DNA from 2 places in the Streptomyces sp. R44 genome. Region 1 is predicted to be linked to the other one. Evidence: predicted binding sites of a transcription regulator. Region 1 holds the regulator's gene; the other holds the start of a gene.

What was found. The regulator HspR, encoded in region 1, represses chaperone genes until heat shock. The targets are predictions, from matches to a motif close to TTGAGNNNNNNNNNCTCAA.
Region 2: lon (endopeptidase La) is a predicted target of HspR. The motif match lies at 4,952-4,970, and genes of this name have one in related genera.

What each region holds. Positions count from the first base shown of each region.
Region 1 is NZ_CP163444.1:4,126,178-4,133,510, reverse strand. Features, by position in the region: gene AB5J54_RS19035 (sugar transferase) at 117-596, opposite strand; gene dnaK (molecular chaperone DnaK) at 824-2,662, shown strand; gene grpE (nucleotide exchange factor GrpE) at 2,659-3,306, shown strand; gene dnaJ (molecular chaperone DnaJ) at 3,340-4,515, shown strand; gene AB5J54_RS19015 (heat shock protein transcriptional repressor HspR) at 4,520-4,954, shown strand; gene AB5J54_RS19010 (helix-turn-helix transcriptional regulator) at 5,026-6,006, opposite strand; gene AB5J54_RS19005 (hypothetical protein) at 6,139-6,354, shown strand; gene AB5J54_RS19000 ((2Fe-2S)-binding protein) at 6,363-6,680, shown strand; gene AB5J54_RS18995 (pyridoxamine 5'-phosphate oxidase family protein) at 6,786-7,190, opposite strand; gene clpB (ATP-dependent chaperone ClpB) at 7,313-7,333, shown strand, end outside.
Region 2 is NZ_CP163444.1:5,761,348-5,768,680, forward strand. Features, by position in the region: gene AB5J54_RS26960 (hypothetical protein) at 1-1,164, opposite strand, end outside; gene AB5J54_RS26965 (ABC transporter ATP-binding protein) at 1,226-2,023, opposite strand; gene AB5J54_RS26970 (zf-HC2 domain-containing protein) at 2,020-2,952, opposite strand; gene AB5J54_RS26975 (RNA polymerase sigma factor) at 2,949-3,545, opposite strand; gene AB5J54_RS26980 (hypothetical protein) at 3,579-4,112, opposite strand; gene AB5J54_RS26985 (GNAT family N-acetyltransferase) at 4,214-4,861, opposite strand; gene lon (endopeptidase La) at 4,993-7,333, shown strand, end outside.

The DNA of each region.
Region 1 (7,333 bases):
TCGGGCGGGCCTACTAAGCGGTAACTTATTGAGTTCCTGCTGAGATTACCCGGTCACGGCGCCGCGCTGTAGCGGCGCTCGCGGTGATATGTGTCGCTCAGGCAAACCTTGCCCTCTCAGGTAAACCTTGCCGCGCGACGCCTGCGTACAGCTGGAAGCGTACGCGCAAGGATCAGCAGATCCATCCCCAGCCAGTGGTGGTCCACATAGTGGAGATCGAGCAGCTCGCGCTCCTCCCACGGCAGGTCCGAGCGGCCGCTGATCTGCCACGGTCCGGTCACCCCCGGGCGTACGGAGAGCCGGCGGCGGCCCTCGCCCGCGCACTCGCGGTGGGCCGGGGTCAGCGGGCACGGTCCGACCAGCGACATCCGGCCCGCGACGACGTGCAGCAGCAGCGGCAGCGCGGCCAGCGGGCTCCTGGTGCGGAAGGTCAGCATCGTGAAGGGCCGCCCCTCAAGGCCGGCCACCGTCCGGCGGCGCAGCACCGCCCCGCTGCCGCCGAGGGAGACGGACAGGGCGGTCCCGGCGATCAGGGGCGCGAGGGCGAGGAGCAGGACGAGCCCGCCCGCCACGTCGAACGCGCGCTTCGCCGTCATGCGCTCACACCCTTCGGCGGGAATCCTGGGATCGGGAATCCCGGACATGTCCTGAGTATGTCCGGACCCTCTCATGCGAACCTGGTCAAACGGGGGAGCGGCACGCCCTTTGAGTGGCCTGGCCGACGAAGAGTTGAGTCGACCCCGCTCAGGTCTGTTGACGCGAGAGACCTCCTCGTGCATCCTTGAGTCAGTTCCACTCAAGTCAGTCAGCTGGAGGAATCGAAATGGCACGTGCGGTCGGCATCGACCTGGGCACGACTAACTCCGTCGTCAGCGTTCTGGAAGGCGGCGAGCCCACCGTCATCACCAACGCCGAGGGCGCCAGGACCACGCCGTCCGTCGTCGCCTTCGCGAAGAACGGCGAGGTGCTCGTCGGCGAGGTGGCCAAGCGTCAGGCCGTCACCAACGTCGACAGGACCATCCGGTCGGTCAAGCGCCACATGGGCACCGACTGGAAGATCGAGATCGACGGCAAGAACTTCAACCCGCAGCAGATGAGCGCCTTCATCCTGCAGAAGCTCAAGCGTGACGCCGAGGCGTACCTGGGCGAGAAGGTCGTCGACGCGGTCATCACCGTCCCGGCGTACTTCAACGACTCCGAGCGTCAGGCCACCAAGGAGGCCGGTGAGATCGCGGGCCTCAACGTCCTGCGCATCGTCAACGAGCCGACCGCGGCCGCCCTGGCCTACGGCCTGGACAAGGACGACCAGACGATCCTCGTCTTCGACCTCGGTGGCGGCACCTTCGACGTGTCCCTCCTGGAGATCGGCGACGGCGTCGTCGAGGTGAAGGCCACCAACGGTGACAACCACCTCGGTGGTGACGACTGGGACCAGCGCGTCGTCGACTACCTGGTGACGCAGTTCCAGAACGGTCACGGCGTGGACCTGGCCAAGGACAAGATGGCCCTCCAGCGTCTGCGCGAGGCCGCCGAGAAGGCGAAGATCGAGCTGTCCTCCTCCACGGAGACCTCGATCAACCTGCCCTACATCACGGCCTCCGCCGAGGGCCCGCTGCACCTGGACGAGAAGCTCACGCGCGCCCAGTTCCAGCAGCTCACCTCCGACCTGCTCGACCGCTGCAAGGTGCCGTTCCACAACGTCATCAAGGACGCGGGCATCCAGCTCTCCGAGATCGACCACGTCGTCCTCGTCGGTGGCTCGACCCGTATGCCGGCCGTCGCCGAGCTCGTCAAGGAGCTGACCGGCGGTCAGGACGCCAACAAGGGCGTCAACCCGGACGAGGTCGTCGCCATCGGCGCCGCCCTCCAGGCCGGTGTCCTCAAGGGTGAGGTCAAGGACGTCCTGCTCCTCGACGTGACCCCGCTGTCCCTCGGCATCGAGACCAAGGGCGGCATCATGACCAAGCTCATCGAGCGCAACACCACGATCCCGACCAAGCGGTCCGAGATCTTCACGACGGCCGAGGACAACCAGCCGTCCGTGCAGATCCAGGTCTACCAGGGCGAGCGCGAGATCGCGGCGTACAACAAGAAGCTCGGCATGTTCGAGCTGACCGGTCTGCCGCCGGCCCCGCGTGGCGTCCCGCAGATCGAGGTCGCCTTCGACATCGACGCCAACGGCATCATGCACGTGACCGCGAAGGACCTGGGCACGGGCAAGGAGCAGAAGATGACCGTCACCGGCGGCTCCTCGCTGCCGAAGGACGAGGTCGACCGGATGCGCCAGGAGGCCGAGCAGTACGCGGACGAGGACCACCGTCGCCGCGAGGCCGCCGAGTCCCGCAACCAGGGTGAGCAGCTCGTCTACCAGACGGAGAAGTTCATCAAGGACAACGAGGACAAGCTCCCCGGTGACGTCAAGGCCGAGGTCGAGGCCGCGCTCGTCGAGCTGAAGGAGAAGCTCAAGGGCGAGGACACCGCCGAGATCCGCACCGCCACCGAGAAGGTCGCGGCCGTCTCGCAGAAGCTCGGTCAGGCGCTGTACGCCGACGCCCAGGGCGCCCCGGCCGCCGGCGACGCCGGCCAGGCCCAGGCCCAGGACGACGACGTCGTCGACGCCGAGATCGTCGACGAGGACAAGCCGAAGGGTGGCCAGGCGTGACCGAGGAGACCCCGGGCTTCGAGGAGAAGCCCGACGTCCCCTCCGGCGCCACCGCTGACGACGCCGCCGAGGCCGTCGAGAACTCCCCCGAGGAGGACTCGACGGCCCCGGCCGGGGACGCTACGGACGTAGCCATGCTGGCGCAGCTGGACCAGGCCCGCACCGCGCTCACCGAGCGCACGGGCGACCTCCAGCGGCTCCAGGCCGAGTACCAGAACTACCGCCGCCGCGTGGAGCGGGACCGGGTCACGGTCAAGGAGATCGCCGTTGCGAGCCTCCTGTCCGAGCTCCTGCCCGTCCTCGACGACGTCGGCCGGGCCCGGGACCACGGAGAGCTCGTGGGCGGGTTCAAGTCGGTGGCCGAATCGCTGGAGACCGTCGTCGCCAAGATGGGTCTGCAGCAGTTCGGCAAGGAGGGCGAGCCCTTCGACCCGACGATCCACGAGGCCCTGATGCACTCGTACGCGCCGGACGTCACCGAGACGACCTGCGTGGCGATCCTGCAGCCGGGGTACCGGATCGGCGAGCGGACCATCCGGCCCGCCCGCGTGGCCGTCGCCGAGCCCCAGCCCGGGGCGCAGGGCAAGGCCGAGGAGTCGGAAGACCCCAACAAGTCCGACACGTCCGAGAAGGACAGCGAGTAACAGCCGTACCCGTACGCGGGAGGAGGGACGTCGATGAACACGAAGGACTTCGTCGAGAAGGACTACTACAAGGTTCTCGGCGTCCCCAAGGACGCCACCGAGGCCGAGATCAAGAAGGCGTACCGGAAGCTCGCACGCGAGAACCATCCGGACGCCAACAAGGGTGACGCGAGCGCCGAGGCGCGCTTCAAGGAGATCTCCGAGGCGAATGACGTCATCGGCGACCCCAAGAAGCGCAAGGAGTACGACGACGCCCGCGCCCTCTTCGGGAACGGCGGCTTCCGGGCCGGCGGCCCCGGCGGCGGCTCGTTCAACTTCGACCTGGGCGACCTCTTCGGCGGCGCCCAGGGCGGGGCGGGTGGCGGCTTCGGGAGCGGCGGCGGGATCGGGGACGTCTTCGGCGGCCTGTTCAACCGCGGCGGGAGCGCGGGCACCCGCACCCAGCCGCGGCGCGGCCAGGACATCGAGTCCGAGGTGACGCTCAGCTTCACCGAGGCCATCGAGGGCGCGACCGTACCGCTGCGGATGTCCAGCCAGCAGCCGTGCACGGCGTGCTCGGGCACCGGCGACAAGAACGGCACCCCCCGGGTGTGCCCGACCTGCGTCGGCACCGGGCAGGTCTCGCGCGGCGGCAGCGGCTCCTTCTCGCTCACCGACCCCTGCGTGGACTGCAAGGGCCGCGGCCTGATCGCCGAGAACCCCTGCGAGGTCTGCAAGGGCAGCGGCCGGGCCAAGTCCTCCCGCACCATGCAGGTCCGCATCCCCGCGGGCGTCAGCGACAACCAGAAGATCCGTCTCCGCGGCAAGGGAGCGCCGGGCGAGCGCGGCGGGCAGAACGGCGACCTGTACGTCGTCGTGCACGTCGACGACCACCCGGTCTTCGGCCGCAGGGACGACAACCTCACCGTCACGGTGCCGGTCTCCTTCTCGGAGGCGGCGCTCGGCGGCGAGATCAAGGTGCCGACCCTCGGCGGCCCCGCGGTCACGCTCAAGCTGCCCGCGGGCACCCCGAACGGCCGGACGATGCGCGCCCGGGGCAAGGGCGCGGTCCGCAAGGACGGCACGCGCGGCGACCTCCTCGTGACGGTCGAGGTGGCGGTGCCGAAGGAGCTGGACGACAAGGCACGCGAGGCCCTGGAGACCTTCCGCGAGGCGACCGCCTCCGAGGACCCGCGGGCCGAGCTGTTCCAGGCCGCGAAGGGAGCGTGACCCGGTGAGACGCAATCCGTACGAGCTGACCGACGAGAGCCCCGTGTACGTCATCTCGGTGGCGGCCCAGCTCTCCGGTCTGCACCCGCAGACCCTCCGGCAGTACGACCGGCTCGGTCTGGTCTCCCCGGACCGCACGGCAGGCCGCGGACGGCGCTACTCGGCCCGTGACATCGAGCTGCTCCGTCAGGTGCAGCAGCTGTCGCAGGACGAGGGCATCAACCTGGCCGGAATCAAGCGGATCATCGAACTGGAGAACCAGGTCGCGGCGCTCCAGGCACGGGTGTCCGAGCTGTCGGCGGCGGTCGAGGGCGCGGCGGCGACGCTGCGCCAGCGCGAGGCCCAGGTGCACGCCTCGTACCGCCGGGACCTGGTGCCGTACACCGACGTGCAGCAGGCGAGCGCCCTCGTGGTGTGGCGCCCGAAGCGCGGCGAGTAGCTCCTGGTGCATCCCCGGGTACACGCAGAGCCATGAGGCCCCCTCCACCGCGGTGGAGGGGGCCTCGTCGTTCAGCTGTCCCGTTCGAGGATCCCGGACTGGGCGATCAGATAGCCGAGCTGGGCCCGGCTCCCGCTGCCGAGGGCGGCGGCGAGCTTGGCGATGTGCGCGCGGCAGGTCCGCACGTTCATCCCGAGCCGGCGGGCGATGGCCTCGTCGACGTGTCCTTCGACGAGGAGCTTGGCGATGGAGCGCTGGACGCCGCCGATGCCGTCGGTCTTGATGTCGTACGGGATCTCCTCCCGTATCGGCACCGCCAGCTGCCAGAACTGGTCGAAGACGCCGCCGAGGTAGGCGACCAGGCCGGGGTGGCGCAGCTCCAGGGCGACCTGGCGGTCGCTGCGGGCCGGGATGAAGGCGACCTCGCGGTCGACGATGATCAGCCGGTCGATGATCTCTTCGAGGGTGCGGACCTGGACCTCGGGGCCGACGTGCTCCAGATAGGTCAGCGTGAGTTCGGTGTGGCGCGCGGTGTGCTGGTAGAGCGTGCGCATGCTGATGCCGCGCCCGAGCAGCGGGGAGACGCGGTCCAGGGCCTCGCTGAGGGCCTGTGCGGGGCGGCCGCCGCCCGGCTGGACGGTGAGGAGTTCGCTGCGGCAGTCGGCCACGACGCGGTCGAGGGTCGAGTTGATGCGGTCGATGCCCTCGAGCACGGTGATGGCGTGTGTGGCGGGCGAGTCGTGGGCGCTGAGGGCCATGAAGGGCTCGAAGGCGTCCGACAGGGCGACGGTGCGCCGCCGGCGGTCGAGTATCTCCCGCTCGATCGGCTGGAGCAGCTGGGCGAGCGCCGCGGAGGGGGGAACCGGGCGGAGCCACTGCGCGTCGTCGGGGTCGGGGTGGAGCAGCGACAGATCGAGGAGGCACGGTGCCTCGACCGCCTCTGACCGGGGTATTCGCCCGGTCCGCAGAGCGGCCGCGTACAGCTCGGAGCCCGCTGCGCACAGTTCGGCATGCGAATGAGGGTGACCTGTTTCGTCCGCTTGTTTCCGCATATGTACACCCCCAGGCTCCTGCATCTCAGGAACATGATGCCTGGGTTTGGTGGTGCAGGCGCAGAGAGTAAGCCATCGTCTTACTCGCGGGGGTTGGAAGTAGACGTTGCCTTCAAGTGAGGTTGCTCGGTGATGATGAAGAAGCTCATACGCGCGGCGGCCGGAGTCGCCTTCATCGCGGCCGCCACAGTGGGCGCGGTGGGAGTGGTTCCGGACCCGGGCTGGCACTCGGAGCCGGCCCATGTGCAGGCTGCTCCGCTCGACCCGGGCTGGCACTTCTCTGCCCCCACGCTCCTCGATGACCCGGGCTGGAGCGTGGCCCCCGCGCAGGACCCCGGCTGGAGCTAGTCGGGCGCATGAATGTTCCCGATGACCCCAGGTTCCGCCGGGAGATGGCCTCGGCCTATCGCTCCGGCTGGCACTTCGTCGATCTCGCCACGGCCATCCCCCACCGTGGTGACTCGCTGAAGGTCACGCTCTTCGGAGAGCCGATCGTCGTCGCCCGTGAGCAGGACGAAGACGTCCGCGCGTACCGCTGTCTGCGCCGTCCCCGCGGCGCTCCGCAGCCCATCCGCTGTGCCATCCGGTACGGCATGATCTTCGTCAATCTCGATCAGCGGGACCACCAGCTGATCGAACCAGAGGCCATCACCGCCACCCCCCGCAGTGCCTGAGCGATTCCCCCGTCGTTGTAGATCGCTCCGGCACTTCCCCCACACAGCGGCGCCATCGCGGACCTGAAACGCGATGGCGCCGCTGTGCGTCTGCGTGCGGGTCGCTCAGGCGCGGCCCATCGCCCGGGTGAGGGCGATCTCGATGACGACCCGGTCCGGGTTCGGGGCCGGCGTGCGCCCGTACCGCTCGGCGTAGCGGGCGACGGCGTCCGCGACGGTCTCGGCCTCCGTACGGATGCGGGCGACGCCCTCCAGGGTGGCCCAGCGCCCCTTGTCGACCTGGCAGACCGCGACCCGCGCGCCGTCCGCGCCCGCCGCCAGGACGTTGGCGACCTTCCGGCTGTTCTTGTTGGTGATCACGCGCGCGTACCCGCCCTCGGGGTCGTACGTCACGCCGACCGCGACGACGTGCGGCGTGCCGTCCGCGCGCGGGGTGGTCAGGGTGCACATGTGGTACTCGCGCCAGAAGCTCAGGTACGAGTCGGAGGGGTTCCTGGGGTCTGTGGCCATGCCCGGAAACTACCTGTGACGGGACTCCCTCCGATACCTTGAGCGGAATGGACTCAACTTTGTGTACGTTGGAAGGGTCATAGAGAGAGACGACCCACGACGTTCGAGGAGGAGCACCGCACGTGGACGCCGAACTGACCAAC
Region 2 (7,333 bases), 1.6 Mb from region 1:
CTCGATGACCGCGGCGTTGACGGTCATCGCCCGCTCGGCGTCCGGGCCGGTGAGGTCGCCCGGCCGGCACGTGTCCGAGAACAGCTGCATCACGGCGAAGTTCCGGTACAGATCCGCGCGTTCGATCCGCCCCCGCACGGCGTCCGCCGTGGGATCCAGCAGTTCCACGTCGCCGGGGCGCGGGTCGAGGGGGCCGGCCGCCCAGCGGGCCGGCGCGCCCGGCAGGCCCCTGAGGCGCGCGTTCAGCGGGGCGAGGGCCTCCGACACGGCCGGAAGCAGCTTCCCGTCGAGAGCCGTCACGCACACGCGGGGAGTGCCGCTGTCGCAGACCGCGCGGGTCAGGGCCGGATCGGGGCGCCACGGGCCCCGGTCCGACGGCAGCCGCAGGATCAGCCCCGCGGCGGCGACCGCGACGGCCAGCGGGACCAGCGCCAGCGCCCGCAGGCGGGCCGTGCGCGCCCCGTACGCGAGGAGCGCGGCCAGGGCGAGCCCCGCCGTCCACGCCACCGACACCGGCCCGAACCACCACACCGTCCGGTCCCAGGCGTACCTGTACTCGACGGCCGGGCCCAGCCAGCGGGCCGCCGCCTGCGTGTACGTACCGATGGCGAGGCCCACGTACCCGACGACCCCCAGGAGCGGGGCCGTCAGCCGCCAGGGGACGAGCCGCCCGGCGAGATGGCCGAGCACGCCGAGGCAGGCGACGGCGACCGCGTCGGCGGCGAGCAGTTCGAGGAAGGGGCGGCCGGCGGAGACGTACGGCCAGGTCGCCAGGAGACACACGGCGTCGGCGACCAGCACCCCGGCGACGGGCCACAGCGCGGACGGGGCGACGGCCACCAGGAGCCGGCGCAGCGGGGAGCGGGGGACGGACTCCCACAGCTCCGTCGTGCCGCGCCGCCGGTCCCGGCCGCCCTGCCAGCCGCCCGCCGCGAGCGCGAGGGGCCCGCCGAGCAGCCCGACGGCCACGTGCAGCAGTCCCGTCACGTCGGTCCAACGGGTCTGCCACTCGGGGGCCTTGCCGTACATCGCCACCAGCACGGTGAGCGCCACGGCGGCACCGGCCCAGGGCCCGAGCCCGCGTCGCAGCTCGGTCCGGAGCGGGGAAACGGTCCGTACGCGCGCGGGTGCGTCCGTACGGGGCGGGGTGAGGGTACCGGTCACGGGCGGGGCTCCTCTCCGCGGGCGGGGGCGGACGGCGTTGTCTGCCCAGACGGCGTCGTGGTCATCGCAGCGGCTCCCTCTCCCGGCCCTCGGGGCTCCGGTGGGCGCGCAGTGCGGCGGTGTAGCCGCGTTCCACCGCGCTCGTCGTGGTGTCGTCCGGTCCGGCCGACTCGCCGCCTAGCGCGGCGAGTTCCGCCGTCGTGCCCTGGAAGGCGAGCCGTCCCGCCTCGATGAGGGCGACGTCGGTACAGGCCGCCGCCACGTCCTCGACCAGGTGGGTCGAGACCACCACCGTCGCGCGCGTACCGAGCTCCCGCAGCAGCTCCCGGAAGTCGACGCGCTGCTCCGGGTCGAGTCCGGCGGTCGGCTCGTCGAGCAGCAGCAGCTCCGGCTCGTTGACGATCGCCTGCGCGATCCCCGCGCGCCGCACCATCCCGCCCGACAGCGTCTTCATGCGCGCGTCGATCCTGTCCCCGAGCCCGACCCGGCGGACCGCACGCTCCACGGCCGCCGGGACGCGGTCGGCCGGCAGCTCCTTGAGCCAGGCCACGTACGCGACGAACTCCCGCACCGTGAAGGCCGGGTAGTAGCCGAACTCCTGCGGCAGATAGCCGAGCCGGCGCCGGATCGCCGTGCGCTCGCCATGGCCGGCGGAGTCGGCGCCGAGCAGCTCCACCCGGCCGGCGGAGGGCGCGGAGACGGTCGCGAGGACCCGGATGAGGGAGGTCTTCCCGGCGCCGTTCGGGCCGAGCAGGCCGTGCACGCCCGGCCCGAGGGAGAGGTCGAGCGCGTCGAGCGCGACGGTACGGCGGTGCCGGACGGTCAGTCCGGTCACCGCGACGGTGGCCGAGGGGTTCACCGGGTCTCCAGGTGGTCGAAGGAACGGCGCCGCAGCGCGAGGAGGGCGGCGCAGACGAGGGCGGCGGCGGCCCAGGCCCCCTGCACGGCGGAACCGGCGAAGTAGCGGGCGACGCCGGCCGCCCCCGCGGGCCCGAGGAGGGGGCCGGCCACGGCGAGCAGCCACCCGCCGCCGAGCGTCGCGGCCGCCGCCCGGCAGCCGACGAACGAGCCGAGCGCGAGCGCGGCCAGGGTCAGCGCCAGGCCGGGGAGGAGCCAGGCCGCCGCCCCGGGGAACCCGGCCACCGGGGGCAGCAGCGCGCCGCCGGCGGTCAGCAGGGGCACGCAGACGGCGAGGACGGCGGCGGTACGGGTCAGCAGCAGCCGCAGACCGCCCGACGGGGTGGAGGCGGTGATCTCGTACAGCGGGTCGGCGTGCCGTCCGTACGAGACGGCCACCCCGGCGAGCGGCAGCAGCGGGGAGACCGCGAGCAGCCAGCTCCGGGCCCCCCGGAACCCGGCCCCGTGGGCGAGCGCGAACGCCCCGCCGAGCACGAGCACCACGGCCACCACCCAGGACCCCCGCAAGGCGGGTCCGGCGGCCCACCAGATCCGCGCCCCCCGGCCGACGGGGTGCGCGACGGAGGGCCCGCTGGGGCGGGCCGGGCCCGCACGCCCGCGCGTGGTGGCCGTGCCGCCGGGGCGGGCCGGGGCCGCATGCCCGCGCGTGGTGGTCGTTTCCGGTGCGTGGCCCAGGGACCCCAGGAGTTCCGCGCGGACGGACGCCAGGGCCGGGCCCGCCCTTCCCGCGCGGACCGCCGCCGAGACGCGTGACGCGCACGGGCCGCAGGACTCGACGTGCTTCTCCAGGGACCAGGCGTCCGTCTCGGGGGCCGCGCCCGACGCGTACCGGTGGGCCAGGGCGTCGGAGACGTGCCAGGGGGCCGTCATGCGGTGCCTCCCAGAGGGTGCGGGCCGAGCGCGGCGCGGAGTTCGCGGCGGGCGCGCAGGGCGCGGGTCTTGACGGTGCCCTCGGGTATGCCGAGCAGCCGGGCCGTCTCGCGGGTGGTCAGGCCGTCGACGACGGTGGCCCGCAGGACCTCGGCGAGCTCGGGCGAGATCCGGTCGAGGGCGGCGCCGACCTCCCCGTACTCCAGGCCCGCGAGCACCCGGTCCTCGGCGGAGGGAGCCGGGGCGGGCGGTTCGGTGGGCCGGGCGGCGGCGCGTTCGGCCCGGGCGCCGGCCCGGCGCGCGTCCACCAGGCGCCGGGCGGCGATCACCCAGAGCCAGCCGCCCGCCTCGCCCCGGCCCCGGTGGCCGCCGGCCGAGCGCCAGACCGTGACGAAGGTGTCCTGGAGGACCTCCCGCACGGTCTCCTCGTCCGGGCAGCGCCGGGCCAGCCGGGCGTACAGCCAGCCGGCGTGCCGGTCGTAGAGCACGGCCAGCGCCTCGGCGTCCCCCCGGGCGACCGCGCGCAGCAGCGCCGCGTCGTCGTCCTCGTCGCCCCCGGAGGGGCCTCCCCCTGCGGGGCGCAACAGTCTCACGCCCTCTCTATCGCCCGGAGGCCCTCACCCGGTTCACGGGTTGGTCGGCGGCCCGCCCTCCGGGAGGGCGGCGAAGACGCGCTGGAGGGCGGCCGGGTGCTCGTGGTCGTCCGCGACGACCAGGCGGTGGCGGTACGTCACGTAGTACTGGAAGCCGTCCGGGATCGGGCTGCCCGTCGGGCGCTCCGGTACCAGGGCGAACGCCGGGTCCTCCAGGGCCGCCCGCAGTTCGGCCGCCTCGGCGGGGGTCTGCTTGCCGGTCCGGGGCGGCTTCGTGCCGGAGCGGCTGGTCCAGCTGCCGTCGTAGTGGACGACGAGCTGGTTGCGGACGCCGGCGAGGCCGCCGTTGACGACGACCTCGACGAGGACCTCGCTCGGCTGCGGCTCCGCCGCCGGTGTGCCGGGCTCCGTCGTGGGGCTCGGCGAGGCGGGCGCGCTCACGCTCGACGGCGATCCGCCCGGGGCGGGCGGCACCTCGGGGCCGCAGCCGCTCACGCCGCCGGCCAGGACCCCCGCGAGCAGCAGGGCCCCGCACCACGTCCACCTTCCGCGTACGCCTCGCACCATGGATCGAGCATGCCCCGTCCGGGGCCCCGCGCGCAGCCGGACGGGCCGGATTCCTCCCGTCGGTCGCCCACGCGCGACCCCACCCCGTCCGTCGCGTCGCCTCAGGCGTCCTCGGGGCCCGTCCGGACGATTCCGGTGAGCGGCCCCCGGTAGCGCCAGTCCAGCGAGTCGTACAGGGCGAGGCCGTCCGTGGTCGCGGCGAGCACCCCGGTCGCGGCGCCCGCCTGCGCGGCGGCTGCCTCCAGGGTGCGCATGACGTTCGCGCCGAGGCCCCGGCGCCGGTGCGCGGGGTCGGTCTCGATCTGGTCGGCGACGGCGGTGGAGCCGGTCGGGGCGATCTGGCCACGGGCGGCGAGGGTGCCGTCGGGGGCGAGGATCCGGACCCGGATGACCCCGTCCTCGACCTCGGTCGTCCTGGCGTACCCCTCGGGCGGCGCGGGGCGGGCGCCGGGGTCCAGCGGCTTGACCATCATGAAGCCCGGGTCGTCGGGGACCGTCCACCCTTCGGTGATCCACGGCGCCACCTCCTCGGGGCCCGCCATCACCTTGAGCCAGCTGTACGGCGCGGTCAGCCGGGCGCAGAGCGCACCGACGGAGGCCGCGTCGGGGGCCGGCAGCACGTGCCGTACGACGTGCCGGGGCAGGCCGACGTCGATCCGGTAGCCCCAGGGCTCGGGGACGGCGGACGGCGTGCCCCGGGAGACGGTCCAGCCCGCCACCCAGGCATCGGTAATGGCTGATATATCCATGCAGGCATTACATCGGCTCCACGCGGATGCGTGCGAGGGTGATCGCTCAGAGCGAACGAACGTCCGGGAACATCCCCGGGCTCACCAGCATTGAGTGCGTATAGCTCAACTTGACTGCCGAAGGGGAGATCATGGCTTCTGAGTCCATGGCGTCCGTGCCGCTCACTCTGCCTGTGCTGCCGCTCGACGACGAGGTCGTGCTGCCCGGAATGGTGGTGCCGCTGGACCTGTCCGACACCGACGTACGGGCCGCCGTCGAGGCCGCCCAGGCCGCCGCGCGCACCGGAGCGGGCAAGCCCCGCGTCCTGCTCGTGCCGCGGGTCGACGGAACCTACGCCGGCACCGGCGTCCTGGGCATCGTCGAGCAGGTCGGGCGCCTGTCCGACGGCGATCCCGGCGCCCTCATCCGCGGCCTCGGCCGCGTCCGCATCGGCGCCGGCACCACCGGCCCCGGCGCCGCCCTCTGGGTCGAGGGCAGCACCGTCGAGGAGACCCTGCCCGACCCGCTGCCCGGCTCCGTGACCGAACTGGTCAAGGAATACAAGGCGCTGGCCACCAGCTGGCTCAAGAAGCGCGGCGCCTGGCAGGTCGTCGACCGCGTCCAGCAGATCGACGGCGTCGGCGCCCTCGCCGACAACTCCGGCTACTCGCCCTTCCTCAGCGTCGAGCAGAAGGTCGAACTCCTGGAGACCGCCGACCCGGTCGCCCGCCTCAAGCTCGCCACCGCCCAGCTCCGCGAGCACCTCGCCGAGCAGGACGTCGCCGAGACCATCGCCAAGGACGTCCAGGAGGGCGTCGACAAGCAGCAGCGCGAGTTCCTGCTCCGCCGCCAGCTCGAAGCCGTCCGCAAGGAGCTCCGCGACCTCAACGGCGAGGCCGAGGGCGACGAGTCCGACGACTACCGCGCCCGCGTGGAGGCCGCCGACCTGCCCGAGAAGGTGCGGGAGGCCGCCCTCAAGGAGGTCGAGAAGCTGGAGCGGTCCAGCGACCAGTCCCCCGAGGGCTCCTGGATCCGCACCTGGCTCGACACCATCCTCGAACTGCCCTGGAACGAGCGGACCGAGGACGAGTACGACATCCGCGGCGCCCGCGCCGTCCTGGACGCCGAGCACGCCGGCCTCGACGACGTGAAGGAACGGATCACCGAGTACCTCGCGGTCCGCAAGCGGCGCTCCGACCGCGGCCTCGGCGTCGTCGGCGGCCGCCGCGGCGGCGCCGTCCTCGCCCTCGTCGGCCCGCCCGGCGTCGGCAAGACCTCCCTCGGCGAGTCCGTCGCCCACGCCATGGGCCGCCAGTTCGTCCGGGTCGCCCTCGGCGGCGTACGGGACGAGGCGGAGATCCGCGGCCACCGCAGGACGTACGTCGGCGCCCTGCCCGGCCGGATCGTCCGCGCCATCAAGGAGGCCGGGTCCATGAACCCGGTGGTCCTGCTCGACGAGATCGACAAGGTCGGCTCCGACTTCCGCGGCGACCCCGCGGCGGCGCTCCTCGAAGTCCTCGACCCCGCGCAGAACCACACCTTCCGCGACCACTACCTGGAGGTCGAACTCGACCTCTCCGACGTCGTCTTCCTGGCCACGGCCAACGTCCTCGAAGCCATCCCGGAGGCGCTCCTCGACCGCATGGAGCTGGTGCGCCTCGACGGCTACACGGAGGACGAGAAGGTCGTCATCGCCCGTGACCACCTGCTCCCGCGCCAGCTGGAGCGGGCCGGTCTGGAGCCGGGCGAGGTCGTCCTGGAGGAGCCGGCGCTGCGCAAGCTGGCCGGCGAGTACACCCGCGAGGCCGGCGTCCGCACCCTGGAGCGGTCGATCGCCCGGCTGCTCCGCAAGGTCGCGGCCCAGCACGAACTGGGCGACCGCGAGCTGCCGTTCGCCATCGGCCCGGAGGACCTGCGGGAGCTGATCGGGCGTCCGCACCACGTGCCGGAGTCGGCCCAGGACCCGGCGGAGCGGCGGACGGCCGTGCCCGGTGTCGCCACCGGACTCGCCGTGACCGGCGCGGGCGGTGACGTCCTCTTCGTGGAGGCCTCCCTCGCCGACCCGGAGACGGGCGCCGCCGGTCTGACCCTCACCGGTCAGCTGGGCGACGTGATGAAGGAGTCGGCGCAGATCGCGCTCTCCTTCCTCCGCTCGCACGGCGCGGAGCTGGAACTGCCCGTCACCGGCCTCAAGGACCGTGGCGTGCACATCCACTTCCCGGCGGGCGCGGTGCCCAAGGACGGGCCGAGCGCGGGCGTCACCATGACGACCGCCCTCGCCTCCCTGCTGAGCGGCCGGCTCGTCCGTACGGACGTGGCCATGACCGGCGAGGTCTCCCTCACCGGCCGGGTGCTGCCGATCGGCGGCGTGAAGCAGAAGCTCCTCGCCGCGCACCGGGCGGGCATCACGACCGTCGTGATCCCCAAGCGGAACGAGGCCGACCTGGACGACGTCCCGGCCGAGATCCTGGAGAAGCTGGAGGTCCACCCGG